Aridibaculum aurantiacum: one gene and its partner. The protein of the gene in region 1 interacts with the protein of each later gene in a pairwise test. Links are inferred from orthologs where the notes say so. Each region holds a gene or a part of one and is shown on either strand. Other genes may lie near its edges.

Region 1 (15,629 bases):
AACTGCTTCTATTTCAACTTCACCCTTCCCGGGTTTTTGGCAATAAAATCTTCCCAGCCTTTCAGGCCTTTGTCAAGATTAGCTAGTACAGATGTAGATTGATAATGGTGGCAAAGTGCAACAGCCAGTGCATCGGTAGCATCCCATGAATCAGGTTTGTCTTCAAGAGTAAGAATGCGCTGCAGCATTTTCCAAACCTGTTCTTTATCCGCATTACCATTCCCGGTAATGGATTGTTTAACCTTCTTTGGAGAGTATTCGGTTACTTTTAATCCAGCATTCATAGCTGCTGCTATAGCCACACCCTGCGCCCTTCCCAGCTTTAGCATACTCTGTACATTCTTACCAAAGAACGGAGCTTCAATTGCAAAGCAATCAGGTTTGTAAGTAACTATCAATTCAGAAACAGTGGAGTGTATTTTTTGCAGGCGTTCGTATGCGTCTTTCTTGCTGGAGAGTTTTAGCACATCCATCATGAGCAGTTGCGGCTTGTTGCCGTTTACTTTCATCAATGCATAACCCATAAATAATGTTCCGGGGTCAATGCCTAAAATGATGTTGCTGCTGGTGTTCATCTGGCGGTGAAATTAGGTAGAAATCCAATCCAGCAAAGGCTTTGGTGATTACTCGTTCATTCTTTCTTCCACTTCCTTCAATGTTGATAACATTAGATCATCCTGTCATTCAACATCAGTCATGACTTTGGCCATAAGCTTCAACCTCATCAAACACGAAAACAAATCGTTACGTTTGCCACCAAATTTTTACATCTGACCAAACGACTGAAAATATTCTTCAATTACTGTGTAGGTCCTATACTTTTTCTTTGGCTGGCAATTTCTATCTATCGCAATATCATGAACCAGCCAGATTGGAAAGTGTCGTGGTTGCAGATAAAAGAATCCTTTACCGGGCAGGAAGCATGGAAGCCCATCCTGGTCATTTTGCTCATGGTTTTCAACTGGAGTTTTGAAGCAATTAAATGGCGTGTGCTGGTGAAACATATTCAGCCAATTTCATTTTTCACTTCATTCAAAGCAATACTATCCGGCCTTAGTGTATCGCTGGCACTTAATACACCTAACGGTGCCGGTGAATATGTAGGTCGTGTATTGTATGTAAAAGAAGGTAATAGAATACGAACCATTGCCATCACTTTTGTAGGCAGCATTAGCCAGTTGATCATTACCCTGCTAATGGGTACCATCGGGCTCTTTATATTGAATAGTTACTTTGATGAGGTTGCTGCTACTTCTTTGCCTTTCTCCATCATTTGGCTTGATGCTATCATGTACCTGGTGCTTTCAGCTACCGTTGCATTGTCTGTTCTTTACTTCAAAATCAGTTGGCTGATTAAGCTGCTCGAAAGAATACCTATCATCAAAAAGTATTCGTTTTTCATTCAAAAACTTGAGGAATTTGGCGCTGCAGAATTATTAAAAGTATTGTTATTATCACTTGCACGTTATGTCATCTTTGTAGTACAATATCTATTATTGCTACAGCTATTCAAGGTAGAGATTTCGCTGGCTACATCCATCTGGTTGATAACTGCCATGTTCCTTGCACTTGCCATAGTTCCAACAATAGCATTGGCAGAACTTGGTATTCGGGGAAAGTTGAGCATTTACATATTTGGGTTGTTTAGCAGCAATACTTTGGGTATCGTACTTACGGCTTCAACTATTTGGTTAATTAACTTAGTTGTGCCGGCAGTGGCAGGGAGTTTGTTTATTTTGGGCATTAAACTATTCAGGAACCGATAACGTGAAAAAATTACTAGCCATAATCCTATGTATCACCATCAATGCGCGCTTATCAGCGGGCGATGATTTTTGTGGTATAAGAAATCATAGTTTTTCAGTTAATGAAAACATTAGCTACGTTGTGTTCTACAATGCGCTGGGTGTTTTTGTAAATGCAGGTACTGCCAATTTTACTACCAGCCTCACCAAAGTAAATAATAAGCCTGCTTATCATGTAGTAGGTACAGGTGTTACCAATAGCAAGTACGACTGGATTTTTAAAGTAAGAGACCGCTACGAAACCTTCATAGATACTGCTACTTTACGTCCTTATAAATTCATTCGCAACATAGAAGAAGGTGGATACAAAAAGTACGAGAACGTAACTTTCAACCACAATACAAATACAGCTATAACAAACGATGGTGTATTTAAAGTACCTGATTGCGTGCAGGATGTTTTGAGCTCTATCTACTATGCGCGCAATATCAACTTTGAAAAATATAAGGCAGGAGATAAGATACCTTTTACCATGTTCCTCGACAACGAGGTGTACAATATGCACATTCGCTACCTTGGTAAAGAAACAGTAAAGACCCGCTACGGCAAGTTTAAGACCTATAAGTTTAAGCCGCTGCTAGTAAAAGGAACCATCTTTGAAGGTGGTGAAAAGATGACTGTATGGGTAACTGAAGATCAGAACAAAGTACCTGTTCGTATAGAAAGTCCTATTGTAGTTGGCTCAGTAAAAGTAGACCTGATGGGTTACCAGAACCTCCGTTATCCAATGACCTCGCTGATAAGCTTCAGGTAAAAGAGTTCGCTTCCTGCTTCACATTTTACTGTTATAGATCTTCCAATTTAAAGGTCTCTTTCAATCTTATTCCTTTGTCTGTTTTTTGCACTGTACAACATTCATTGTTGGCATCGTGCTCCAGGAATAACACGTATTCTTTTTCTGCTGCTTCTTCTAAAAATGCTTTCTTCTCTTTAAGTGTAGTCAAAGGAAACATATCGTATCCCATTACGTAAGGAAGAGGAATATGCGCAACAGAAGGCAACAGGTCTGCCATAAAAACAGCCGTCCTTCCTTTGTATTCCATTTGCGGCAGCATCATAGCATCTGTATGTCCATAGGCATAGCGAACAGTTATGGCCGGGTGAATGATAGAAGCACCATCTTGCACTTCAGCAAAATGTAGTTTGCCACTCTCTTGTATGGGTAGTATGTTTTCTTTTAAGAAGGAAGCTTTCTCTCTTTCATTAGGTTGAGTAGCCCATTGCCAATGCCGTTCATTGCTCCAGAAGTTTGCATTTTTAAAAGCCGGAACAAGAGCTTCACCATTGCGCACTATACTTCCACCACAATGATCAAAGTGAAGATGAGATAAGATAACATCAGTGATGTCATCTTTTGTGAAACCTTGTTTTGCTAATGAACCGTCCAATGTATCATCGCCATGCATATAGTAGTGGCCAAAAAACTTTGCATCCTGTTTATCACCCATACCATTATCTACCAGAACCAGCTTATCATCTACTTCTATCAGTAAGCAACGTAGCGCCCATGCGCACATATTGTTTTCATCGGCTGGAACCTGTTTACTCCAAATGCTCTTTGGAACTACGCCAAACATAGCGCCCCCGTCAAGCTTAAAATTCCCGGTATTTATGGTATATAACTTCATGCTTCAATTGGTTTTGTTGCAGGACCTTCTTTTTTAAGCGCTGCAAAAAGAAAATAAATTCCGATGACAAAGAAAACAATAAGGGCCAGCACGCTGTGCTTCATACCGGCAAGTTCATCTATATATCCAAAGCTGAAAAGCCCGATGACGATAGCCACTTTTTCAGTTACATCGTAAAAGCTAAAGTACGACGCTGTATCACGGGTGTCAGGCATCAGTTTGCTATAGGTAGATCTGCTAAGTGATTGTATGCCTCCCATCACTAGCCCCACAGCTGCTGCAAGTCCATAAAAACCCAGTTCGGCATTGGCGCCTGCCTCTGCAGCTTCTGCTATAAAGTACGCGCTAATGCAAATCACTATCCACATGAAAATGACACCTATCAGCACTTTAAAATTGCCATATGTAGCAGAAAGTTTAGCCATAAGATAAGCGCCAGCTACAGCTACTATTTGTATCACAACAATGGTAATGATCAGCTTGGTGTCGTCAAGGTTTAGTAATTGTTTACCGAATACAGTAGCTGCCAGCATCACCGTTTGCACGCCCATGCTATAAAAGAAAAATGCCCACAGGTAGCGCTTCATCACAGGCATGGTAGCCACGTGTGCTGCTACTTTACGTAGTTCTTTAAAACCTTCTGTAAAGAAATTTGCATGGTGTTCTTTTACCGCAGGTGCTACTTTCGGAAGCCTTGCAAAAGTGATCTGTGCAAAACCTATCCACCATAGCCCCACTAGCAGGAAAGTATAACGAGGGCCACTCGTATCATCGCCATTTGCAGAAAAATAAAGCACCAACCCAAAGCCGATCAATTGAAGGATTACACTCCCGATATAACCCATAGAAAACCCTTTGGCACTAATTCGATCCCTGTCTTCAGGTGCTGCTATTTCGGGTAAATATGAATTGTAAAAAACAAGACTACCCACATACCCGATAGCAGCCAGTGCAAAGAGCGTGACACCTAAAGCAACAACAGGCTCTGGTCCTTTAAAAAAATACAAGCAGATACAAGCCGTACCGCCTAAGTAGCAGAAGAACTGCATAAAGCTTTTCTTATTGCCCCTGCTATCAGCAATGGAAGAAAGGATAGGAAGAAGGCAAGCTATAGCCAGGTAGGCAATGGCAAGTGTATAATCGTAGAGGGCAGAGTTTTTAAATGTTCTTCCAAATAAGGGGACACTGTTCTCACCATAGGCTGCCTTTGTTACTCCTAAAAAGTAGATGGGGAAAAAGGTAGTAGTGATCACCAGGTTGTATACACTGTTGGCCCAGTCGTACATGGCCCAGCCGTTGATAACCTTTTTATTGGCAGTTTGCATCAATTGGTTTTGGAAAACTAAAGATAGTTGCTGCTACAAAACAAAATGCACCTCCCGGTAAAGAAAGGTGCATTTGAATTGGATATACTTAAGCTTATTGAACTACGGTGCTGTCTGCATTTGCGCCGGCATCTTCTGTTTCTTCTTCATCAGAAAAATCCTGCAGTTCCTCTACAGTACGCTTGTCATTGAATTTATCATCAGTTAGTACCAGCCTTACAGTCTGACCAGGAAATACATTCTCCCTTATCAGGTATTGCAATGCCTGGAAAGATTCATCCAACTCGTTATTTTTTAAATGCTCTTCAGGTATCACCAGTCGAACGGTGTAAATAGATGAATCTTTAGATAGCTGAACAGACTTTTGATTTGTATTGCTGGAGTCAAGTGTAGCAATGTATTCGCCTAGTTTTTTTCCTTCCTCTTCAGTAGCCTGGTTCTTTACATATACTTCCAGGTGTTCGTTTATTTTTACTTTTTTGCCATACTGCTGGCAACTGATGATGGTAACAGAAACGAGCAAAGCCAAAGCCGCTACAACAATTTTTCTCATGATTTTATTTGATTTCAATGATTAGGAATAAGAGCCATGTAAAATAAGACGTTCTGTTGGAAGAAAACGTTTCATTGCAAATGGTTGCCACGAAAAAATTACCTGATGTAGCCCATCATGATGAGTATGAGCAGTGCTGTACCTACCACAATTCTATACCAGCCAAACAGTTTAAAACCATATTTCTGCAGGTAAGTAATGAAGAATTTAATGGCTAGCAATGCTACTATGAAAGCTACCACGTTACCTATAGCCAGCAGCATAAGGTTATGCTGATCGGTAAGTACCTCAGGATTTTCTTTGTAAGTTTTCAAAAGCTTATAACCTGTAGCTGCGGCCATAGTTGGTACCGCTAAAAAGAATGAGAACTCTGCTGCCAGCTTGCGTGTAAGCTTTTGATGCATACCACCAATGATAGAAGCAGCACTACGGCTAACACCTGGTATCATGGCTACGCATTGCCAAAACCCAATGATGAACGCTCTTCTGTAGCTGATATCTTTTTCCTCCTCTATGCGTGGACGATTGAACATTCTATCGATATATAGCAGTATAAAACCACCCAACAAAAGTGATACAGCCACTGTAGTGGCACTTTCTAAAAGCTCATCTATTTTATCATTAAAAATAAAACCGATACCCAGGGCCGGCACAACTGCCACCATTAGCTTGAGGTAAAATTGCAGGCGGCCAAAGTCAAAAAACTTTTTCCAGTATAGTACCACAACGCTTAGAATAGCGCCAAGCTGAATTGCTACGGTGAATAATTTCAGGAAAACATCGTCTGCCGGAAGTTGTAATAACCGTTCTGCAATGATCATATGCCCTGTAGACGAAACAGGCAAAAATTCAGTCAGACCTTCTACTATAGCAATGATGATTGCTTCTAAATATGTCATACGCTACACTTAATAATAATGAAAAAGGCGATGAACGCTCACCGCCTGTAGAACTTTTTTTCCAGTATTTTATTGTTGAACTTTTGGCTTTTTGAAGATCGCGTAGATCTCTATCAACAAGCCGATCAAGATCAGGATAGGTGCTATTGTAATGCGGGTAGTACTGTAAACTGAATTATAATCAAACGAATTTGGATCTTCATTTTTGCCACCAGCCATAAGTATCATACCTAATGCAACTACAGCTGCTCCAATACCCATCCACATATAGTTGTCTTTATAAAAAAGAGGTAAGCCCGGAGCTTTAACAGCAGCTTTTTTATCTTTTGCAGTGGCTGGTGTAACCACTTTTCTTTCAGCCATTATCTATTTTTTAGGTGGTGCAAGATAGGGAAAAACGTTGTTGATCGTTGTGGAGTGCCAGTTGTTGGTTATGAATGCTTTTCATCGAGCAGCCGACATAGATTGACTGAGGCCATACCTGGCAACTGCCAACCATCAACTAATAAAGGTCATCCAGGCTCATCTTCAGGTACTTGATCACACTTCGATGGGTACTGAAGAGAGATATACCAACGCCAATGATGATCATCCCGCCAAACAGGATGAGCGTAAGTTTTGTATCCCTGATAGCTGCCAGTTGTGGAAACTGGCCTTCTGCCCATTTGATCAACACAAACAACAGGAAGATGGCAATGCCCGAACTGATCAGGCCATTAAGAATAGCGCGTAGGTCCATAGGACGTGCAATGAAACCACGTGTTGCGCCTACCATCTGCATTGTCTTTATAAGGAAACGATTGCTGAACATGGCTAGCCTGATCGTATTATCAATACTTACAATCACAATTGCACAAAGAATAACTGCCACCACCACAAATATGATCCCGAGCTTAGAAGCACGTTCGTTCAGGTTGTTCACCAGCATGCGCGGGTACTGCAGTTCATCTATGTGGTTGCCAAAGCGCGCCATCAGGTCCGCCTGGATCTTATTGAGACTATCATTGTTTACATAATCAGACTTAGCGTAAAAGTCGATACTCTCAGGAAGCGGGTTATGATCAAGGATCTTAGCCCAGTCTTCGCTGCTGCCTTCCCTGCTCCAGATGTTTTTTGCTTCATCTTTATTTACATACTGAACATTCTTTGCATAAGGCTGTGCACTTATGTATTGTTGTACCTGCTGAACTGAATCTTTATTGATGGTGCGGAGATATGCACTTATGCGGATGTCTTCTTTGAAAGTATTGCCTACAGCACTGAAGTTTAGGAATATCCAACCAAGTATTCCCATAATTAGTAAAACAAGTGCGACACCTACTATACTATAAATATAACTTGGTTTGCTCCGTTTCATTGATGCTTTTCCGAATTGCGCCATTGTGGTTGATTTATAGAGCGCCAAAAATAACTATTTAAGCATACGATAATTCACTTTAAGTATGTTGTAACATTTTAGTTGCGTATATCAATTCGTATGCAGCTATTGCTTTATGCTACCAGTCATACAGCCGCTTTTAGTTGTTCTGTTTCCATACTTTTGCACCCTTGCCATAGCTGTATTAGTGGCTTTACTGTATACTACTGTAACATTGGTTAGCAAACCTGGCGTATGTCCAGTTCTTTCCTTTTTATTTTGTGTCGAAAGCTGCCATTCAACTATGACGCAATCTCCTGTTGCCATGAAAGGTGGCAGGCAATACAACTAACATTTTATAAATGGAATACAACTTCAGGCAACTAGAGAAGAAGTGGCAACAGCATTGGCGGGAAACAAATGCTTATAAAGTTTCAAACGATAGCAGCAAACCTAAGTTTTATGTGCTGGATATGTTTCCTTATCCAAGCGGTGCCGGACTTCATGTAGGTCATCCGCTCGGTTATATAGCCAGCGATATCTATGCGCGCTTCAAAAGGCTGAAAGGCTATAATGTGTTGCACCCAATGGGCTTCGATAGTTTTGGATTGCCTGCCGAACAATATGCAATTGAAACAGGACAACACCCTGCCGTTACTACCGAAAAGAATATTGCACGCTATCGCGAACAACTAGATAATATTGGTTTTTGCTACGACTGGAGTCGTGAAGTGCGGACAAGCGAGCCTGGATATTATAAGTGGACACAATATATCTTCCTGCAATTGTTTGATAGCTGGTTCAGCCGCCAAGCCAACAAAGCACAGCGTATTGCTGAACTGGTAAAAATATTTGAAGCAGAGGGCAATGCAGCGCATACATGTCCTGGAGATGAAAACATACGCTTCACCGCAGAAGAATGGCAAGCCTATAATGAGAAGCAACAGCAGGATATCCTGATGCAGTATCGTCTTGCCTTTAGCGCATACGGCGAAGTAAACTGGTGCGAGGCACTGGGTACTGTGCTGGCCAACGATGAAGTAGTGAACGGTGTAAGTGAGCGTGGTGGCCACCCTGTGGTAAAAAAGAAAATGCGCCAGTGGTACTTGCGGATAACAGAATATGCAGATCGCTTGTTGCAAGGCCTGGAGACGGTTGACTTTAGCGATAGCATGAAAGAGATGCAGCGCAACTGGATAGGAAAGAGCCAGGGAGCTGAAATAGAATTTCCCCTCGCCCCCGCCTCTCCCCGCAGGGGAGAGGAGCCAGGTGCATCACCCGACGAGAAACGGGAGCACAGTAGATCTCTTAATGAGCCAGGCATAGGTTATCCGGTATATAAAGCCTCAGAAGGGAAGAGTTATGAGAATGCAAGCGAGATGAGAAAGCAGCCTACAGAGGCTGAGGAAATCTTGTGGCAAGCATTAAGAGGAAAGAATATTGGTTATAAGTTTAGAAGGCAACATCCTATAGAAAATTACATCGCTGACTTTGTCTGCCTGGATACATGGGTCATAGTAGAGGTAGATAAAGGTTATCACTTGGAGGAATCTCAACAGCGTGCAGATGCTGATCGTGATGAACAGCTAAGGAAAATAGGTTTTGAAATACTTCGCTTCAGTAATGAATCCGTACTGCACGATCTTGAGAATGTTTTAAGCAAGATTAGAACTACGTGTGATGATATCAAGAGTACAGCAGAAGCCAAAAGATCTGCTGCTGGCGGCTCCTCTCCCTCGCAGGGAGAGGCGGGGGTGAGGGTATATACCACCCGCCCCGATACCATCTTTGGTGTTGACTTCATGGTGATTGCGCCAGAGCATGAATTGGTTCAGCAAATAACAACAGAAGAACAGCGTGCAGATATTGATAAATACCTTGAATATGTAAAGAGCCGCAGCGAAAGAGAGCGCATGTCGGAGGTGAAACAGGTTACAGGTGCTTTCACCGGTGCGCATGTTATTAATCCTTTCAATGGTCGGGCTATACCTATCTGGATCAGTGAATATGTATTGGCAGGTTATGGTACGGGCGCTATCATGGCAGTACCAAGTGGCGACCAGCGTGACTTCAATTTTGCGAAACATTTTAATATTCCTATCACCAATATACTAGGCGATGCTTTCACAGGCGAAGAAGCAAATCCTACCAAAGATGCCGTTCTTACCAACAGCGATTTTCTTGATGGGATGGTGATGCGTGATGCTATAAACGTGGTGATTGATAAGCTGGAGGAAATGGGCATAGGCAAACGCAAGGTGAACTACCGTATGCGCGATGCAGGCTTTAGCCGCCAGCGTTACTGGGGCGAGCCATTCCCTATAAAGCATAAAGATGGCATTGCCACTCCGCTGCCTGAAAGCGAGCTTCCGCTTGAGTTGCCTTTTGTAGAGAAATATGGTCCCGGTCCTGAAGGTGAGGGGCCGCTGGCAAACATAACTGACTGGGTAAACCTGCCTGATGGCAGCAAGCGCGAAACCAACACCATGCCTGGTTATGCCGGTTCATCATGGTACTTCCTGCGCTACATGGACCCGAACAATAATGAGACTTTTGTAGATAAAAAAGTAGCAGATTATTGGGGACAGGTAGACCTTTACATTGGTGGAACGGAGCACGCTGTAGGTCACCTGCTGTACAGCCGCCTTTGGACAAAAGTGTTGTTCGATCTTGGCTACATCAACCACGACGAGCCGTATAAGAAGCTGGTAAACCAGGGAATGATACAGGGCAGCAGCAGGTTTGTATTTGAAGTCAATCTGCACGGTGTTGTTATGAATTTTCGAGGGAGAATATTTATCTCAAAATCTCATTACGTAAATCTTAAACCGAAAGAAAGTGACGTTTCGTTTGTTGTTGATTATCTTGAAAAGTATCTAGGCAAGTTGAACATCAAGGAAAACGCAGACTGTAAGATTGTGCGTACGCATGTACATGTTGATTTCGTTGAAGGTTATGAACTAAATCAACAAGCTTTCTCAAGAAAAATGAATGACGATGTAGTTTATGTTCTCGAAGAGGACGGGACATACTTGTGTGATGCCGAGGTTGAAAAGATGTCGAAGTCAAAATACAATGTTGTTAATCCGGACGACATTGTTGAGCGTTTTGGTGCTGATACTTTCCGCATGTACGAGATGTTCCTTGGTCCGGTAGAGCAAAGCAAGCCGTGGGATACCAAAGGCATAGAAGGTGTTCACCGTTTCCTGCGCAAGTTCTGGCGCTTATTTGCTGATGAAGAAAAAGGTATCATCGTTAAGAATGAACCAGCTACTCCTGCTGAACTAAAGGTGTTGCATAAGACCATCAAGAAGATTGAAGAGGATACTGAACGTTTCAGCTTCAACACTGCAGTAAGTGCATTCATGGTTTGTGTAAACGAGCTGAACGACCTGAAGTGTCACAAGCGGGAAATCCTTGAGCCACTGGTTATTTTACTTACACCTTACGCGCCTCATATAGCTGAAGAGCTATGGCATGTACTGGGAAACACTACCTCAGTTCTAGATGCTGCTTTCCCGGTATTTGAACCAAAGCACCTGGTAGAAAGCGAAAAAGAATATCCTGTTTCTATCAATGGTAAAATGCGAACCAGCATGTCGCTTTCACTCGTCCTGGAGCAGAAAGCAGTAGAAGAGGCCGTATTGCAAAATGAGATAGTGCAAAAATGGCTGGAAGGCAAACAGCCTAAGAAGATCATTTTTGTAAAAGGAAAGATGATCAACGTGGTAATATGATACCGCTGGTATAACAATAAAAAGATAAAACCGCATCAAAGCAGCCATCGTGCTGCTTTGATGCATATATTGAACATCAACAGCAGTTGCTTCATTAACAAAAACAAACAAAGGCTACAATGCTACAACGATTGATTTTGCCGGTAATGCTCCTGGTTACTTCGGCACAGGCTATTGCACAAAAGCAGGAATTCAACTACAACGATCTCCTCAAGAACAAGCTGCCTGCTAACTTCTACAATCCACTTCCTACCATCCTTCGTTGGGAAGGTGATGAACAAGTTGTTCTTACAAAAAGAAAGCATCCTGACTCTGCCGCTACCATTTACAGGATGAATGTAAAGAACGGCAGCATGACAGAAATTGCAGGCGCATCTTCACCTGTAAGAAGAACAGCAACACCAGCTTTTGGCAAAATCATACTTAGCAAGAGCAATGATCTTTACCTGGTTGAAAATGGTGTTGAAGCGAAACGACTAACTAACTCTCCTGCAGAAGAAGAAAAGAACCCGACTTTCTCGCCCGATAGTACATACGTGGCGTATACGAGAAAAAACAACTTGTTTACCTACAACCTGGCTACAAACAAAGAAACCCAGCTAACCACTGACGGTACCGATGTGATACTGAATGGTTATGCCAGCTGGGTTTATTGGGAAGAAATATTCGGTCGTGCTACACGCTTCCGCGCCTTTTGGTGGAGCCCCGACAGCAAGCAGTTAGCCTACATGCGTTTTGATGAAAGCATGATCCCAATGTTTCCTATTTATGTAAATGAAGGGCAGCACGGGCATATAGAAGAAACGCGTTATCCTAAAGCAGGCGACAAAAATCCTGAGGTGCGTGTAGGTATTGTAAATCCAGCAGGTGGCGCTACCACATGGGCCGATTTCAATGAAAAAGATGACCAGTATTTTGGCTGGCCTACCTGGAACCCTGCCACTAACCAATTATGGGTTAGCTGGATGAACAGGGACCAAAACCAGTTGAAGATTTACGAGATAAACACTGCTAACGGCAGCAAGCGTCCTGTTTATGAAGAACAGCAAAAGACATGGATCACACTGGAAGACAACGCAGGCGAAAGGATCACTTTCCTCGCGAACAACTCCTTCATATTAAAGAGTGACAAAACCGGGTGGAACCATCTTTACCTGCACAACAATGATGGCAGCCTAAAAAATGCAATTACTGAAGGTAAGTTCACTGTACTGGATGTAAAGCTGATAGATCAAAAGAACCAGCTGGTGTACTTTACTGCGCGTGGATTAGAGAATACAGCACGTACAGACCTGTACCGCGTTAAGTTCAATGGCCGCGACCTGAAGCGGCTGACCTTTGGCGAATTCAACCATTCGCAAGTAGAAGTTTCACCTACTGGTAAATACTTCATCACTAGCTATAGCAATGTAACCACACCTCGCCATATGGCGCTGGTTGATAACAAAGGCAAGATACTTCACCAGTTGGGCAGCATGAAGGGCTCAGCAATGGATAATTATGAAGTAGCTAAAACAGAACTGATAAGAATAAAAAGTGCAGATGGTTTATATGAACTGCCTGCAATGGTTACCTGGCCGCTAAACATGGACCCGAACAAAAAATACCCGATGCTCATCAGCATCTACGGTGGCCCTGATGCAGGACGTGTGTGGGACAACTGGACGTGGAACGGCACAAGCCAGTGGTTTGCAAAAGAAGGTCTGATACAGGTTGCTTTCGATCACAGGGCAAGCGGGCACTTTGGTAAAGAAGGTGTGAATTACATGCATCGCAACCTGGGTTACTGGGAAATGGAAGATTATAAAACGATGGCAAAATGGTTCATCAACAATGGCAGTGCAGACCCTGCACGTATAGCTATCACTGGCTTTAGCTATGGTGGATATCTATCAGCATATGCGCTTACTTATGGTGCCGATGTATTTACACACGGCATGGCTGGTGGCAGCGTTACCGACTGGAGCCTGTACGACAGCCACTATACCGAAAGATTTATGGGCACTCCTCAGAACAACCCGGAAGGTTACAAGAGCAGCTCGGTGCTAAATTATATTGACAGGTACAAAGGCATGTTGCAAATAGTGCATGGCACCAGCGATGACAATGTGCACCTTCAGAACAGTATGCAATTGATAAGTGCACTGCAGGATAAGAAGAAGCATTTCGAGTTTATGTTGTACCCGGGAGGAAGACATGGATGGGCAAATATGCCGGCTAAAAATGATCATTATACCAACCTGAAGAACAGGTTTATTTACGATCACCTGCTGCGCAAGCCTATACCTGCAACTGTATTACGTTAATAGATAATTATATGCCCCGCCTACAAGATATATTGGCGCAACACGCCGGGAAGTTTGCAGCAGTGGTTCCGTATGATCGCGCTGCCGATAAGCTACTGCTGCTAAACTTTACCGCCAGCAATACTGCTCTTACTGATGAAGTGTTAAACGACACGGAAAAGTTTTCGCAGTATGTAAATGAACAACTGGGCGTGGAGTACCGGTATGGCGTTGGCGGCTACAACGAGCACCGCACTGTATACAGCAGAAGCACTGTGTTTGATACTACCGATGAACCACGGCGGCTGCATCTTGGAGTAGATATTTGGGGTCCTGCCGGTGTGCCGGTTTTTGCCCCGCTCGATGGTAGAGTACACAGCTTTGCTTTCAATGATCATTATGGCGATTATGGTGCTACCATTATCCTGGAGCACACGCTTGATGGCGCCACCTTTTACTCTTTGTATGGTCACCTGGCGCAGCGCGACCTGGAGGGTTTACATGAAGGGAAGGAGATAAAACAAGGAGAGGAATTTTGTCATTTTGGTGAGCCGGTTGAAAACGGTTACTGGCCGCCGCACCTGCACTTTCAGCTTATAGAGAATATGGGTGAATGGAGGGGAGATTATCCCGGCGTTTGTAAATTTTCTGAACGAGAAACTTACCTCGCCAATGGCCCGGATCCTGACATCATACTGGGTATGGTTCAAAACGCAATACAAGAATAGTTACCCATTTACCTGCAGAAGCTTCAGTAGAGGGCTGCACATTTACCTAATTTTACCACATGGCCAATCAAAATCTGAATACGGAAAAGCAGGGGATGGGACCAGCGGATGTTGAATTTGAAAACAACATCCGGCCTAAAGAAATTGATGATTTTGCAGGCCAGCCCCAACTGATCGAAAACCTTTCCATTTTTATAAAAGCTGCCAAGCTGCGAGGCGAAGCACTGGATCATATTTTATTTCATGGCCCTCCGGGTTTGGGTAAAACCACCCTCAGCCGCATTGTTGCCAATGAACTTGGTGTAAACATCAAAGAAACCTCTGGACCTGTTATTGAAAAGCCGGGAGATCTTGCTGGCTTGCTTACTAACCTGGAACCAAACGATGTATTGTTCATTGATGAGATACACCGACTGAGCACAGTAGTAGAAGAATACCTGTACGCTGCTATGGAAGATTTCCGCATCGACATAATGATTGACAGCGGTCCTAATGCACGCAGCATCCAGCTTACCCTTAATCCTTTTACGCTGGTAGGTGCTACCACCAGGAGTGGGTTGCTTACTGCACCACTGTTATCTCGTTTTGGTATAAAATCACGTTTAGAATATTACAATGCTGATGTGCTAAAGAAGATAGTAGAACGCAGCGCCAATATTTTAACTACTCCTATTACAGGTGAGGCAGCTTATGAAATTGCCCGCCGCAGCCGCGGAACGCCTCGTATTGCAAATGGACTTTTACGTCGTGTTCGCGACTTTGCGCAAGTACTAAGTGATGGAAAAATTGAATTGGCCATTGCGCAGCACGCGCTAAAGGCACTTAATGTAGATGAGCATGGCCTGGATGAAATGGACAACCGCATCCTGCTTGCAATTATCGAAAAATTCAAGGGCGGTCCTGTAGGATTAACCACCATTGCTACCGCAGTAGGCGAAGAGCCGGGTACGCTGGAAGAAGTGTATGAGCCATTTTTGATACAGGAAGGTTTCATGCAGCGAACGCCAAGAGGTAGAGAGGTGACACCAAAAGCCTATGAACATTTAGGCAAACGTGTGCAAGGAAGGGGCGGGATGTTGTTTTAGCATTACCTCCTCCTGGTAACTTTCTGCGAAAAGAAACCAGAGAAACGTTTAAAAAGAAACTGCTTTGCCTTCTTAAGCAAGAAGTACATCACGAAAAAACTGCAGATAAACCCGACAATCAGGCCGCCTATAAAACCATAGGTAAATACTTGGGTAAAGGTATAGCCCATGTTACCTAATCCATTAATGATAGCCAGTATGATGACGCCTAATATGCCGCCGGCTAT
Region 2 (14,556 bases), on another replicon or contig:
GCCACATCATTTTTGGCGCAGGTATCATTGACCAGAAACTGGTAGTTAGCTCGTTTCTTTTAAGTGCTACATTCAGGTCGCGTACATTATGAGCAGGGTTGTTGGTATTACCAAAGTTCAGGTTTCTATACATTAGCCTTTCTTCATCATGGCTTTCCTGGTAAGTGATCAGGTGAGGCCGCGTCCAGTTCCTGGCAGTATGAATGCCCCATTGGAAATTTGACTGAGCCAAATGCCCCATGGCAGCTTCGCTGAAGTTGTGGTTCAGGTTGCCCCACAGCAGCATGCCATAATTAGCCAGTTCTGTTTCTTCTGAGTTATCTGCAAAGTGTTCCAGTATGCAATAAGAATTAGCGGACGTTGCCATCATTTTATCGTAAATGCGTTTCCAGATGGCAATACGGCTGGCATCGTAGTTGCCCCACTGCGCTACATTACTACCAGAGTTTACCTGTGTAAACCCTTTAGAAAGATCCCATCTGAAACCATCGATCTTATAGTTGGTTAGCCAATGCTCCACCACGCGGTCTACCAATGTCCTTGTTGCCTGGCTTTCATGGTTGAAATCAAAACCAACATTGAAAGGGTGACGCGCTTCTTCATTGTGCCATGGGTTATCGGCAGACGGACGATTGAGTGCTGCATTCCAATACATCTGCACAGTTGGTGACATACCAAAAGCATGGTTCAATGCTATATCCATCACCACTGCTATGCCTTCTTTATGGCACTCATCAATAAACTGGCGCAATGCTGTTTCTGTACCATAAATTTTATCAGGGGCAAAAAAGTAAGAAGGATTGTATCCCCAGCTGATGTTGCCTTCAAACTCGTTGAACGGCATAATGTTGATGGTGTTGATGCCCAAACGCTTCAAATAGCCAAGCGTATCGCGTAAGGTATTCCAGTTTTGTGTGGCCACAAAATCACGCACCAGCAGTTCGTAAATAATCAGGTTTCTTTTATCAGGCCTGGCAAAATTTTGTACCTGCCAGTTGAATGTAGGCTTTGCTGTCTGCAGCACACTCACCACACCCGACTGACCAGCAGGGTAAGGTTTCAAATTTGGATAGCTGGCAGCCGGGATGTATTGGTCATTCCATGGATCCAATACTTTTTCAGCATACATATCTGCCACCTTCAATGTGCCATCAATCAAAAACTGGTAAGCATATTCTCTTGCAGGTGTAAGACCAGTAATCCTTACCCAGAAACGATTTCCATCAGGCGTTTTCTTCATCTGGTGCTGTACAGTTGGCGCCCAGTTATTGAACTCGCCAATAACAGCAACCGAATTTTTACCCGGGGCAAAAAGCACCAACGTAACAGAAGTATCGCCACTCTCGTAGTTGATACCATTGCGTACACCAGCAGGTAGTGGTTCCACTACAGTGGTCGGTGTTACAAAAAAGGTAACGGTATCTCTTTTTACTGTAGTACCCACTGTCGCTTCTGCTATCACGGTTTGGGTACCGGTAGTGGTGATGGTAACATTTGCTGAGACAGTGGTAGCATTTGCTGCATTTGCCACCTCGGTTCCATTAAATAGTAATTTCAGTTGTGCAGCATCGCTCGAAGCGCCAGAAATTGTAAGTGAATTTCCAATGACAAGGTTCAAAGGCTCTGCAATAGGATTGAACGTAGGCTGACGGAAAGGCTGCGTCACTCTCACCTGCAGGTTGTTATCATAAACCGGGATGTACATATCCGTTCCATCACGATTTCTTTGCGCCTTGGCTCCAGTTCCGCTTCTAAACAGGATCACGATCTTTTGGATCACCTCGTTCTGGTTGGTAACGCCAAAAAAGCTGCGTAGTCCACCTGTAATGGTAAACCTCCACTTGTTAGGCGACACATAAGTAGCCTGCGCTGCCGGTGTTGCCTGTCCCCATGTGAACTTAGAGTACTTCCAGTCGGTAGGGCTGGTGCTCAGGTTGGTGATCAGACCAATATGTACATAAACATCAGAAGTAGGTGTATGATCTTTTAATCCCTGGTTGCCAAAGTTGGCGTCCATGGAGATCTCAATTGTAGAAGAAGATTCTCTTACAAAAACAGGATTGGTAGAGAGGAGCTGTCCCTGGCAGATCACTGCATAGAACAGGAAAAACAGTGTAGAAAATAGTTTCATACGCACAGCAATTTCGTCAGTTAGAATTTGATTTAGTTGATAATCAACGTCATCTACTTAAATCAAATGTGTAAATCTTACACAATATAGAAAATATTTTATCCGTCAAATACTTTGTTAAAAAATAATCCTCTGCTATAGGCTTATAACCATTAGAAATCTATTCCGAACCACTTCCGCTTGTTTTGTTCATATTTCTCAAAATTGAACTTGTACAGTTTTCCCGGCCGGTGCGGAACATCTTCTTCATATTCTTCTATATCTATCAGGAAATCCATAGAGAAAAACTTCTTCCGGAAATTGCGGCGGTCGAGTGAAACGCCTAGAATTGCTTCATAAAGGTTCTGCAACTGGCGCAGCGAAAACTTTTCGGGCAGCAGGTTGAAAGCTAATGGATGCTCCTGGATACGCTTCTGCAGCCAGCTGTAGCATTCATCAATAATATCCTTATGATCAAAAGCCATATCGCACAGCTGGTTCACCGCATGCCAGTGCAATTCATTATCTAAGATCTTTAACTGGTGGTGAAGCACATTTAACAGCGAACAGTAAGCAACTGTTACTACTCTTCCACCCGGGTGGCGGTTGGGGCTGCCAAAGGTTTTTACCTGCTCCAGGAATACGTCTTCCATGCCCGTACGCTGGCGAAGAACCCGGTACGCTGCCTCGTCCAATTCTTCTGTATCGTGCACTACATCACCCAGTAGCGACCATTTACCTTCAAAAACTTCAAGATCACTGCGTATCAGCAGCACTTTCAGCTCATTCTCGTCAAAGCCAAAAATGACACAGTCTACAGTAATGGGAACAACAGGATAGGAATCAACAAGTGATTTTGGATCTTGAATAAGTGGAGCTTCCTGTGGCATATCTAGTACGCCTGGTGATGGAGATTTATCCATATTGGCAATCGTTAGTTTCTAGAAAGGATATGAAAGTAGGATATTTTAAGATTAATGTGTAAATGATACATATCATCAAAATCCTGGTGAACGCACATTTCCTTTACGAGTCAAAGATATCTGGTAAAGTGTAAAAGTTACACATTCATTTTATACTTTTATTTTCCTCAATTATTGCTAATGATAACTTGCCTTGCCCGCCACACATTTTTGGTGGTATCAATTTTTCTCTATTGCTCTTTCAATATGATAGCAATAGCACAAGAACAAACAACGTATCCAGTTTATACCGGCTCCGATCTTGGGGTAACGTACCAACCCAAAGGCACCAAATTTAAAGTATGGGCACCCAATGCATCGGAAGTGGTGCTACGGCTGTACCCATCAGGCCTGGGTGGAACGGCAACAAAAACCATCAATTTAAAACCTAGCACCAATGGTGTATGGGAAGTAGTGGCGGAAGGAGATCTGAAGAACCAATACTATACTTTCCAGGTAAAACAGGAAGGGAAGTGGTTGCTGGAGAGACCTGATATTTATGCCAAAGCCGTAGGCGCCAATGGTCTGAGAGGAATGGTGGCAGACATGAGATCTACTAATCCAAAGGATTGGGAGAAAGACAAAAGACCGCAGCAGAAGAGCTTTACCGACATCATCATTTACGAAACGCATGTACGCGACCTCTCCATCAGCCCCAACTCAGGCATCAAGAACAAAGGCAAGTTCCTGGGTTTTACAGAAGCCGGAACCAAATCACCAACAGGTGAAAGCACTGGTCTTGATCATTTAAAAGAACTGGGAATTACCCACGTTCACCTGCTGCCTTCCTTCGACTTTAGCACCATAGATGAAACGAAGCTGGAGCTAAATGAATACAATTGGGGCTATGATCCTGCCAATTACAATGTTCCTGAAGGGAGTTATGCTACAGATCCATATGATGGAAATGTGCGGATCAAAGAATTCAAACAACTGGTAAAAACACTTCATGATAATAGTATCCGTGTGATACTGGATGTAGTATACAATCATACAAGCACTACTGAAAAATCCAACTTCAACCAGTTTGCGCCGGGTTATTACTACCGGTTAAAAGAAGATGGCTCCTATTCCGACGCCAGTGGCTGTGGAAATGAAACTGCATCGGAAAGAGCAATGATGCGCAAGTTCATTGTAGAATCAGTTGCATATTGGGCAAAGGAATATCATATTGATGGTTTCCGTTTCGACCTGATGGGTATCCATGATATTGAAACCATGAACCAGGTAAGCGAGACGCTGCATAAAATAGATCCTACCATTTTTGTGTATGGCGAAGGCTGGACAGCAGGTGGCAGTCCATTGCCTGAAGATCAAAGGGCAATAAAGATCAACACGCCAAAACTGCAAAATATTGCTGCCTTTAGCGACGACATCAGGGATGGCTTACGCGGCCCTTTTAGCAACGACCGCGAAATTGGCTTTGTTAGTGGAAAAGCGGGCACAGCCGAAAGTGTGAAGTTTGGCATTGTAGCAGCAACACAGCACCCGCAGATCAACTACCATCATGTGAATTATTCAAAAGCTCCATGGGCAAATGAACCGAGCCAGTGCATCACCTATGTTTCCTGCCACGACGACCATACATTGTTCGACAGGCTGAAACATGGCAACGAACATGCCTCGGAAGAAGCATTGATAAAAATGGACAAGCTGGCGCATACTACAGTGCTTACAAGCCAGGGGGTGGTTTTCCTGCATGCAGGCGCTGAACTATTACGCACCAAACAAGGTGTTGCCAATTCGTACAAATCGCCGGATGCCATCAACCAAATAGACTGGAGCTGGAAAAACAAGTACAAGAAAGAATTTGAATATTACAAAGCACTGGTAGCGCTGCGCAAAAATCATCCGGCTTTTAGAATGTCGACTACCAAAATGATCCAGGAGCATCTTAGGTTTCACGATACACACGACCCGCTGCTGATAAGCTACGAGATAAGTGGCAATGCCAACGGCGACAAATGGAAGCAAATACTTGTGCTGCTAAATGGAAATAAGCATGATAAACATGTCTCGCTTCCTGCCGGTGAGTGGACATTGGCTGGTGATGGAAATACCATCAACGAAAAAGGTATCAGGAAAGTAGAAGGTACAGAACTGACCATACCTGCTACCACTGCATATATATTGTTTGCACGGTAACCTACATTTGCTGTCCAATCGTACCACATGTATTCAAAGGAACAAGTAGTAGCCCTACAGAAACGCACGAAAGAGCTAATTGAGGCCAATCATACAGAGAAAGCATTCGAGATAATAGAGCAGCTGCGCGACATTCTCCGCTTTCACGAGTACCGATATTATGTATTGAACGACCCGCTCATTTCCGATGCAGAATACGACCAGCTATACAAACTGCTGGAGAAGATAGAACATTCGCACCCGGAGCTCATTACAACTACATCACCTACACAACGTGTGGGCAGTAGCCTGAACGCTGCTTTTAAAACTGTTCCGCACCTGGTGCCGATGCTTAGCCTGGAGAACAGCTATAATGCTGATGACTTAATTGACTGGGACCGCAAAGCAAGAGAAGTAGCCAAAAAAGACGAGCTGGAATATTGCATCGAGCCGAAGTTTGACGGTGCCAGCATTTCACTTATTTATGAGAATGACCACCTGGTGCGTGGCGCCACCCGTGGTAATGGTGTAGAAGGCGACGACGTTACCACCAACATGAAGCAGGTACGCTCTATTCCACTGCACGCTGCCTTTTCTGAATATGGTGTGCACACGGTAGAGATACGTGGCGAGGTGATGATGAGCAAAAAAGCCTTCAAAGCTTTTAACGAACAACTGGCAGAACAGAACCTGCCGCCACTGGCCAACCCGCGCAATGCTGCTTCTGGTAGTTTGCGCATGAAAGATCCTAAAGAAGTAGCACGTAGAAGACTGGAAGCCTTCCTGTACAACATCAGCTATCATACTACTACCGGAGAAGCTGTAGACAAAAAGAAAGATGCGCTGCTGCACACTCACGCCGGCAACCTGCAGATGCTATGGAATGTTGGCTTTCGCAGCCCGATGAACGAGATGAAGGTGGTGAAGGGAATACAAGCCGTGATAGACTACTGCAACGAGTACGAAAGCAAGCGCGACGACCTGCCTTTTGAAATAGACGGCATGGTGATAAAGGTGAACGACCTGGCGCTGCAGGATGCAATGGGCATGACCACCCACCATCCCCGCTGGGCTATTGCATACAAGTTCAAAGCAAGGCAAGCAACCAGCAAGCTGCGCAATGTAGAGTTCCAGGTGGGCCGCACCGGCTCTATTACACCTGTAGCTAAAATTGACCCTGTGTTCATTGGTGGTGTTACGGTTGGTTCTATCTCTTTGTTCAACGAAGATGTGATAAAGGAGAAGGACCTGATGATCGGCGACACCGTGCTGGTGGAAAGAGCAGGTGATGTAATACCATACATTGTAAAATCATTGGCAGAGGTAAGAGATGGTAGTGAAACAAACATCCAGTTTCCTACTAAATGCCCTGCCTGTGAAAGTGAATTATATAGAGAAGAAGGCGAGGCTGTGTGGCGCTGCGTAAACATTGAATGTCCTGCGCAGGTGGTAGAAAGAATGATCCACTTTGTAAGCAAAGACGCCATGGACATCCGCAGCTTTGGCGAAGCCAACATTCGAAAATTCTATGAACTGGGACTGCTAAAAGATATTCCCGGCATCTACCAACTCGACTGTACCCGCATCGGCAGCCTGCCGGGCTTTGGAAAAAAATCAATAGACAACATACAAGCCGCCATTGAAGCATCCAAGCAACAAACGCTCAACCGGCTGATCTTTGCACTGGGCATTCGCTATGTGGGCGAAACAACTGCCAAGGTGCTGGCCAATACCGTAGACCACCTGCTCGACCTGAAAAACTATAGCGAAGAACAACTCCAGTCGCTGGAAGACATAGGCGTGAAGGTGGCAAAGAGCATCCATACCTTCTTTAGCAACGAACAGAACATAGAGATGCTGCATCAACTGGAGAGCTTAGGTGTGCAGATGAATAACACCAAGCGAACGGCTCCTGTAGCCGGTGGCTTAAGCGGTCAGACCTTCTTGTTCACCGGCACCCTCAACAAACTAAAACGTACACAGGCAGAAGAAATGGTAGAACAGCAGGGAGGGAAGCTACTCGGCAGCGTCAGCAGCAAACTCAACTACCTGGTAGTAGGCGAAGACGCCGGCAGCAAGTTGGAAAAAGCAAAAAAGATCAACACGGTGAAGATTATTAGTGAAGATGAGTTTTTGCAGTTGATCGGTGGTTAGTGATTGGTGATTAGTGTGGTTGATAGGTTGATTGGTTGATTGGTTGAGTAGTTGATATGTTGATATGTTGATTGGTAGCTGCATAATGTTGAACAACCTCATTTTCAAACTTTCAAATTCTGCTCATTTTCAAAATTTGCTTTCCCCCAAAATCCCCAAATCTCAAAATCCCAAAAATCCCAAAATCTAAAATCTAAATTCTCAAATCACCCCCATGCTCTCCCCTTCCACACTACAATACCTGGTTGATCTGAAAGCCAATAACAACAAGCCATGGTTCGATGAGAACAGGAGCCGGTTAGACGCTGCACGCAACGACTTCGAACAGATGGTGTCGGAGATACTAAAGCAGCTGGCAGATGCAGATCCTGACATGGCACCGCTGGAACCAAAGAAGTGCATCTTCAGGCAGTACCGCGATGTGCGTTTCAGCAACGATAAGACACCGTACAAGCACCACATGGGCGCCAGCTTCGACCGGGGAGGTAAGAGCTCAGGCTTTGCCGGCTACTACTTTCATTGCGAGCCCGGCAACAACAGCATGGTAGGTGGCGGACTGTGGATGCCTCCCGCCGATGTGCTAAAGAAAGTAAGACAGGAAATAGATTATTGCTACGATGAACTAAAGGCCATCACCGGCAGCAAAGAATTCAAAAAGACCTACGGCGATCTCGATGCCTCGCCAGAATACAAGCTAACCCGTGAACCCAAAGGCTACGAAAAAGACAATTCCGCCATTGAATACCTGAAGCTAAAAAGCTTCGTAGCCATCAAACCACTTACCGACAACGACCTCACCTCCAAAGGCATCACCAGCAAGATCGTCAAAGACTTCATCGTGCTGATGCCACTGGTGAAGTTTATTAACAGGGCGATTGAGTAGGGACGGGATTACAGGATGCTTTTTTGGTATGATTATTCTTCAAATCCCTCCTTTTTTGAGAGTTGTAGTATTCTTATTCCATTTTTTGCCTGCTTTACGGACATGCCCTTTCCTCTGCTTTCAATAATACCTAAATTGTAAGAAAGCTTTCTGTCGAACGGGGAAAAAAGATTGTTCTCCTTCGCCCATTTTGCCAATGCAAACCAAGTTTCAGCTTTCACAGTTGATGCTTCTTCAATCATTTTAATTTCCTGCTCTGTTAATGCCTCTGCCTGCATGCCATTACCACCATACAGAACCAGATGGTTTTTTAGCATTCCTGTGTCAAAATGCTTATCCCTTAACGTCAGCCAACATTCCTGTCTTTTACACCACTCGGTAATGTTCATACCAGACTTTGAGGGTGACATTATATGTTCCCAGACTACATCAATGAGGCGGTTGATTATTGCACGTAAGTCGTCATTTAATTCCTGCTGTTGCCAAATGGTTTCCAGATCAAGCTTCTGCCCTGTTTTGAAGGAGAGAATAGCAATGGTGTAAGAAACAACATTGGCTTTATAGCCTCCTAGCTTTTTTGCCGTTATCATTTTATCAATCTCATGAAATAAAATAGCTTTGGCAATCACGTGATGGTACTGCGTCTTGGAAATTTCCACGTTGTGATCCGTGTCCTTCACAAACAACAGGAAGTTTTTTTCTCCTCCTTTACTGGCATCATGAGGACGTTGTCGCCAGCTCATCTCATATTTTGCCAAATCTGTTTTATTAAACTTTTGCTTCTTTGGATACTCTACATCGAAGCGCTTCTGATCCTTCTTGGAAGGTATTCTTGAACGTTCGTCTAAATACTGTCCTCTTGTCCTTTCATAATACCACTTGCTTATAGCTTTTCCTCCACCAGTTTCCGGAACCCACTCACTCCTCGACCATTGCTCTAGAGAAACGTGATACTGCGAATTTGAACTGAAGTCCGAGTCTTTGATAGCTGTCTGGCTGTTTGCGAACCTTGAAATGCTGGGAACTACGTCATTTAAACTGTTACCAGGTTTAACGACAGATATCTTCATCGGCACGAAAGCCCTAGAAAGGTCAATTCCCTTTTCACCGGAGGTGTAATAGATGGAAGCCGTTGTCTGGCCACCATTCACAATCTGCAGATTCTCAATTCGGTTCAGATAAGGGATACCTTCTTCATATATCACGTCCACTTTTTCCGCGGTGGTGGAAATGCCATTGTTGTAGGCGAAGAACATATCTGGCTGGGTCCTGATGGTTTCTCGGATGCCGTTATTCACCTTTGCCTTGAACTGCAGAAAGGTCCTTACATTTTTTTCCAGAAGTCCCTGCTTATACTGGCCATATATGTCTGCGAGAATCAGAGCAGGGAGAATTGCAAGATATTCATCCACTTTATCGCTCACATTCTCCATCTGAAGACACTTCAGTCTGTAATTATAATCCCTTTGAAAATCAATTTCAATCTTCTGTTTTCCTGCTTTAATTAAATATTGCTGGTATATCCGCTCGATATCCCACAGCTCATAATCCCAAATAATATCGTTTTCCTCTTTATCCTGTGGTACAATGTGTGGTGAGCATAGCCCATTGGTAAGGACAAAAACACGGACGTTTCTGGAATAAGCTTTGGTATGCTGTATGATATCAATAAAATCAGACAGCTGTTCGTCTGGCTGATCAACTTTATCTCCAATAGTTCCATTTCTAACTGCCAGAAAGAACTTTTCGGCTTTGCTGAAAGCGTCTAGCACGTCTTTGTCTGAGATCTTCTGAATTCTTGAATCTTCTTTACTTAACGTGACAAACAGATCAATAGCCTCATTGTCATCGTCATAGTCCAAGGCGTTAATTTTCATGCCTCTCACTTTGAAACTGCATACTTGCGGTTCAAGAATTTCACCGCAATCTTTTATGTATTCCAAGATATCAATTGTAATTGCATCTTCTAAAGAAAGACTGTCAGTATCGACACTAATCATTACATTTTCAAGAAAGTCAGCTGCAAATTCGTCAAGTGTCACAATGTTTGATTTTATTGATTAAAAAGTCCAATTCGTGAATTATTAAGTGTTCCGATCACCGCTGCACGATCCAGGTATTTGTTCATTTTTTCGCAGCTTGTTTCGGGTAGCAGCACACAGGAATAGCAGGCTGCAAGGTTAAGCCCCATAAAGCCCTGCCCCTGTTCTGCTGATATGCAAAGCGGATCAGAGGAGCACCAGCGCGCTTTATCGACACCTTTGTTCATCACTGATGAAAGATAATCCGGCTGTCCTTTTTCAACCAATCCGCCTAGGGATCCCTCAGCGTCGGAAGTCGTGGTATAAATAAGGATACCGTTCATCTCTTCTTCAGTCCCGATTGAAGAGTTGCCACTACAGTAGATAATTTCTGCGAGGGATGAAAGACTGTATCCGCAGTCCTCTGCCAGCTCTTTTAGCAGTATATGGGAAAGTGTATGCAGGAATAAGTACCGTTTATTGATTAACTCATGATTCTGGTTGAAACTGAGGTTCGCCTGTTCTAAGTTGTGGTTTATCGTATCGAGACGTGCATTCGGATACTCATCTGCCCACGCATTGAGCTTTTTATTACTGAACTTAAGAAAAATTCCTTCTCCTTTCACTTCAACTGCGGGCAATTCCCTTGTATGCAAGGGGTCTCTGCGTGCATCCTGTATACGCTCAAATTCGTGTTTCTGCTTCGTATCTAAATTATCCGCAGCTTCTGCAAAAACTAGTTCTTCACCCATCAATGGTTTCACCCGCGTGAACCCCTTATAGACCTTCAGTGCGGAGAGTTTTTCAAGTAGTACTACTTCCTCCAACAGATCGGGCTGACCTGTGAGGCTGTTGTATTCATTACCATCAACTTTCTTCTTTTTGAACCATACTGTCTTATCCTTTATCACTGTCCCTGTAAAAGCGCTGAATTCCTGTTGACGAAGCAATACAGCTTTGTTGATAAAGCGCTCTTCGGGCTTTTCACCAAAATGATTCCGGATAAAACCGATGACTGCTTCCTTGGTATAGCCAAGTTTCAGCAACTGGTGATTCGGATTGCTTTCGACAAGTCTGATCAGGAAATCGCGCCATTGCTCGTTTGTATAGTCCTGATATATATCCGGCATACTGTCCCTGAAAATTGTGACCGTTGAGTCCAGATTTTGCTGCACTTCCGGAGGGCATTGCTGCTCATAGGCTGACTGTGGCAGGAGGATACCGCTGTAAATAATGGGGAAAATAATATTGCCGGCGCCCCTTTGCATTGTCCTGGGAAACTTGCGCTTTGCAGCCGGTGATAAATCATCACCGTCCATGATGTTTCCCTGCCTTGGAACGTCACTGACGAGCTCTGTTACATAGCTCTCATTGTTATGCCATCCTTTCCATGGTTTTGGCAGGTAATTGTTTACATAATCCAGATAATTTCCTTCTGCATCTGTTTCAGTGAAAATTGACTGGTCAAATATCTGACCGAGATCTCTGCTGGCTAAAAAAGTATTGCTTCCTCTCCGGTAACTCTCAATTGTAATATCGCTCAGACCTGCTGATCCTCCCTTTGATTTATAATAAAGCAGATGTCTCTGGCCCCTTTCTTTAGGACAGCTTTTGTGAACAAACCAGTCCCAAGGAAAATCACCCAGAAAACCCTCTTCTGTCGCAATCACAAAGCGCATTGGCACCAGATTGGGGCCGATACCCGTCTGATTATTAGTGCAGGCATCACAAGTAAAAGCTCGCATCTTCTGATCGAAAGAGCCCCGTTCAATTATTGCCTGCCCTCTCGTCTTTGTAATAAAATGAATCAGCCCACACTTTGGACAATACTGCGCTCCGGGAAACCGTATTCCATAGGCGGATAGATTATTAATGCCATCCTCCTGTGGGGGAACCACAAAATGATCGACCTTAAATGCTTCTGCCAGGCGACTGTCTCTAATCACCTGTTTTTTATTCGGGTCTTCCTGATTTACATTTCCCCAGTCGCCGTAGCCATCATCATGGCACAGCATGATCAGTGAAAGCTCCGGAAAATCAATCATTGAGCCGGACGGCCATGTATGTATAATTTGTGACTGTCTGATATCGTAACTCATAAGTTAAATGCTTTTAATCCTTACTTTGGAAGAAGATTCGACATTTCTCAATGTCTGCATTGTCGGAATGTGGTCCTGCAGCAGGCTTTCAACAAATTGTGCCGGAGCATTGTAAACAGCATTCGGATTTCTGATTTTAGTTACAACCTGTTCTATGTTGGGGTCATAACGCATATAATCCGTATAGACTGCTAGCCTCCGGTCACCATCGAGCATTGAGAGCCGTGTAGTGAACTCCTGCTGAATAGAATCAATTGTATCACATATCTCAGTTGCGTCAGCCGCTCCATAAATGGCAATTGCTTTGGCTTTGACATCCTGTATAACGCCGTCAACAAATGTCCTGTAAGCTGTATCTGCGGGACTGAATACACCGTGGCTTCCGGTAAGAAACAAACTGCGGGTCAGGGTAATCAGCACTGTAGGCAGGACCTTTTCGAGTGCCGGCCGGGAGAATGGTGTAACGGAGCTTGCTTCAACATGATAGTAATAAGCCTGATGGAATGCCTTGAATTGTTCATAATGTGAACGGTCCCTGTTTTTAGTGGGTGCAAGAAAAGTGAAAACCACACCAGGGCCTTCCCTTCCTACCCTTGAGCTGGCCTGAATATATTCTGCAGTAGTTTTGGGCTGACCGTTTACAATCATGGTGTTCAGCCTGGGAATATCAACGCCCACTGAAATCATGTTTGTCGCCGGTGCAATCTGCACCGGATCGGGATGTCCCCCCATAAGATTGTTTACAGCATTGATAAACGATTTATAATCCTTTTCACTGTCACCTGAAAAAGCAAGATCGATCTGATCGAAAAAAGGCTTGTTTAAAAATCCTGACCAGACAGAACCTTTTGCTGTTTTAATATCTCCATTTGTCCGGATACCCGTTGCGAAAAGTTTCTGAACCAGCAAATTATTTTCATCAAGCCCGGCAGGAAGTGTTGTCTTTTCCAGTCTGTCAAGACCTTTGTTAATGTCATCTGCCGTCATGACACTGGACAATTCACAAAGGGCATTCTGGTTGAACGGTTTGAAAAACGTGCTGAAATGATTAGCCAGCATTTTCCTGTAAGCGACAATGTCATCGGTAAGAAAGGTCCTGAACTTTCCCAATTCTTTTAATGCATTGAAATACACAACCAGTGTGTAATACCGATCCAGCTCTCCATTTGCTGCGGGCAGTACAGGTATTCTTTCAAGCAGGACTGAGGCCAGCCGGATCAGGGCTGTGCTGGTAGTCACACCCGATGGCATGAATCCAACATAGAGCCTGTTCTTTGGATCGTCTACCTTGATTTTCTTTGCGTAAAACGAATCGTCTGCATCGGTAGCCGGAGGAGGAAACTGAAGAAAATGCTTCCTGCCGTACAAACGCCTGCATTGTTCTTCCGCATTCCGAACGGTTGCCGTAGCGCCAACGACTTTGCAGATATTTCCCTCAGCTTCCCGGCAAAGTCTGTCGATTACAATCTCATATACCCCATATATCGTTCCCAAGGCAGAACTGATCAGATGTAGTTCATCTTGAATGATCAGTTCCGGGGAAGGATAGAGCCGTTTTACCTGATTATTGCTGAACTCTGTATTGAACAGATTGAAGGCATCACTCCTCCAAGCAAGCTGAACAAATTTATCGACAGTGGAGAACAGCAGTGACGGACGTTCCTGGTAAATTGTTTCATCCACTTCATAAACAGGAAATGTTTTATCAGGGTTTTTCCGGAAGTCAGCAGCAGTCACATAGAAGGCACAACGGGTATTTGTGCAGGCCATGTGATAACGTCCTGTTTCACTCCCTCTGTTATTTACCGTCCTGAAATAACCCCATCGTCCGATTACCTGATTGTTTTCAATTTCACGGACAAGACGGTTGCCGCAACACGGACAGGACAGCAGCGGAGGTGAACTTTTGTAAGTACTTGGTTGTCTGCCTCTGTTTACCTGCCTTATATAATCAGCATAGTCCCTCTGCTGATCCTCCTCATTGTTTGGTGTCATGGATCTACCCATCCAAATACCGTTTGATATTCTGACTTTCCCATATGCAGCCGGTTCCATCCGCCGGATAAGATCACAGGAACAGATCAGAATTGTTGCCCGCTCAAATTGTTGTTTGTTAAGAAGTCTCAATGTATACCGCATGAGGACAGAGACACCTGCTCCTTGGTCAGGGTCATTATATGATTTTCTAGCTTTCAAACGCCTG

What was found.
Region 2: the proteins of J4N22_RS20140 (region 1) and ligA interact in binary tests that used the Escherichia coli proteins (3 or more experiments, as listed by UniProt). The link is inferred for Aridibaculum aurantiacum from one-to-one orthologs.

The regions. Positions count from the first base shown.
Region 1 is NZ_JAFEWC010000001.1:609,364-624,992, forward strand. The notes cover bases 7,541-11,504. They hold J4N22_RS20140 (leucine--tRNA ligase), read left to right. Parts: upstream 7,541-7,929; coding sequence 7,930-11,304; downstream 11,305-11,504. Other genes in these bases: J4N22_RS02685 (cell division protein FtsX), read right to left, coding at 7,541-7,591; J4N22_RS02695 (S9 family peptidase), read left to right, coding at 11,424-11,504. In the rest of the region: crossover junction endodeoxyribonuclease RuvC, read right to left, coding at 9-575; J4N22_RS02650 (lysylphosphatidylglycerol synthase domain-containing protein), read left to right, coding at 858-1,766; J4N22_RS02655 (DUF3108 domain-containing protein), read left to right, coding at 1,768-2,559; J4N22_RS02660 (MBL fold metallo-hydrolase), read right to left, coding at 2,591-3,433; J4N22_RS02665 (MFS transporter), read right to left, coding at 3,430-4,758; J4N22_RS02670 (hypothetical protein), read right to left, coding at 4,853-5,311; J4N22_RS02675 (undecaprenyl-diphosphate phosphatase), read right to left, coding at 5,410-6,210; J4N22_RS02680 (DUF3098 domain-containing protein), read right to left, coding at 6,280-6,573; more of J4N22_RS02685, read right to left, coding at 6,713-7,540; more of J4N22_RS02695, read left to right, coding at 11,505-13,610; J4N22_RS02700 (peptidoglycan DD-metalloendopeptidase family protein), read left to right, coding at 13,622-14,317; Holliday junction branch migration DNA helicase RuvB, read left to right, coding at 14,377-15,402; J4N22_RS02710 (hypothetical protein), read right to left, coding at 15,405-15,629.
Region 2 is NZ_JAFEWC010000004.1:21,631-36,186, forward strand. What follows is about bases 4,907-7,797. They hold ligA (NAD-dependent DNA ligase LigA), read left to right. Parts: upstream 4,907-5,244; coding sequence 5,245-7,350; downstream 7,351-7,797. Other genes in these bases: pulA (type I pullulanase), read left to right, coding at 4,907-5,217; J4N22_RS18435 (DUF2461 domain-containing protein), read left to right, coding at 7,565-7,797. Also shown: J4N22_RS18415 (alpha-amylase family glycosyl hydrolase), read right to left, coding at 1-2,131; J4N22_RS18420 (NUDIX hydrolase), read right to left, coding at 2,284-3,033; more of pulA, read left to right, coding at 3,280-4,906; more of J4N22_RS18435, read left to right, coding at 7,798-8,233; J4N22_RS18440 (AIPR family protein), read right to left, coding at 8,266-10,275; drmB (DUF1998 domain-containing protein), read right to left, coding at 10,287-12,353; J4N22_RS18450 (helicase-related protein), read right to left, coding at 12,357-14,556. UniProt on the Escherichia coli protein: DNA ligase that catalyzes the formation of phosphodiester linkages between 5'-phosphoryl and 3'-hydroxyl groups in double-stranded DNA using NAD as a coenzyme and as the energy source for the reaction.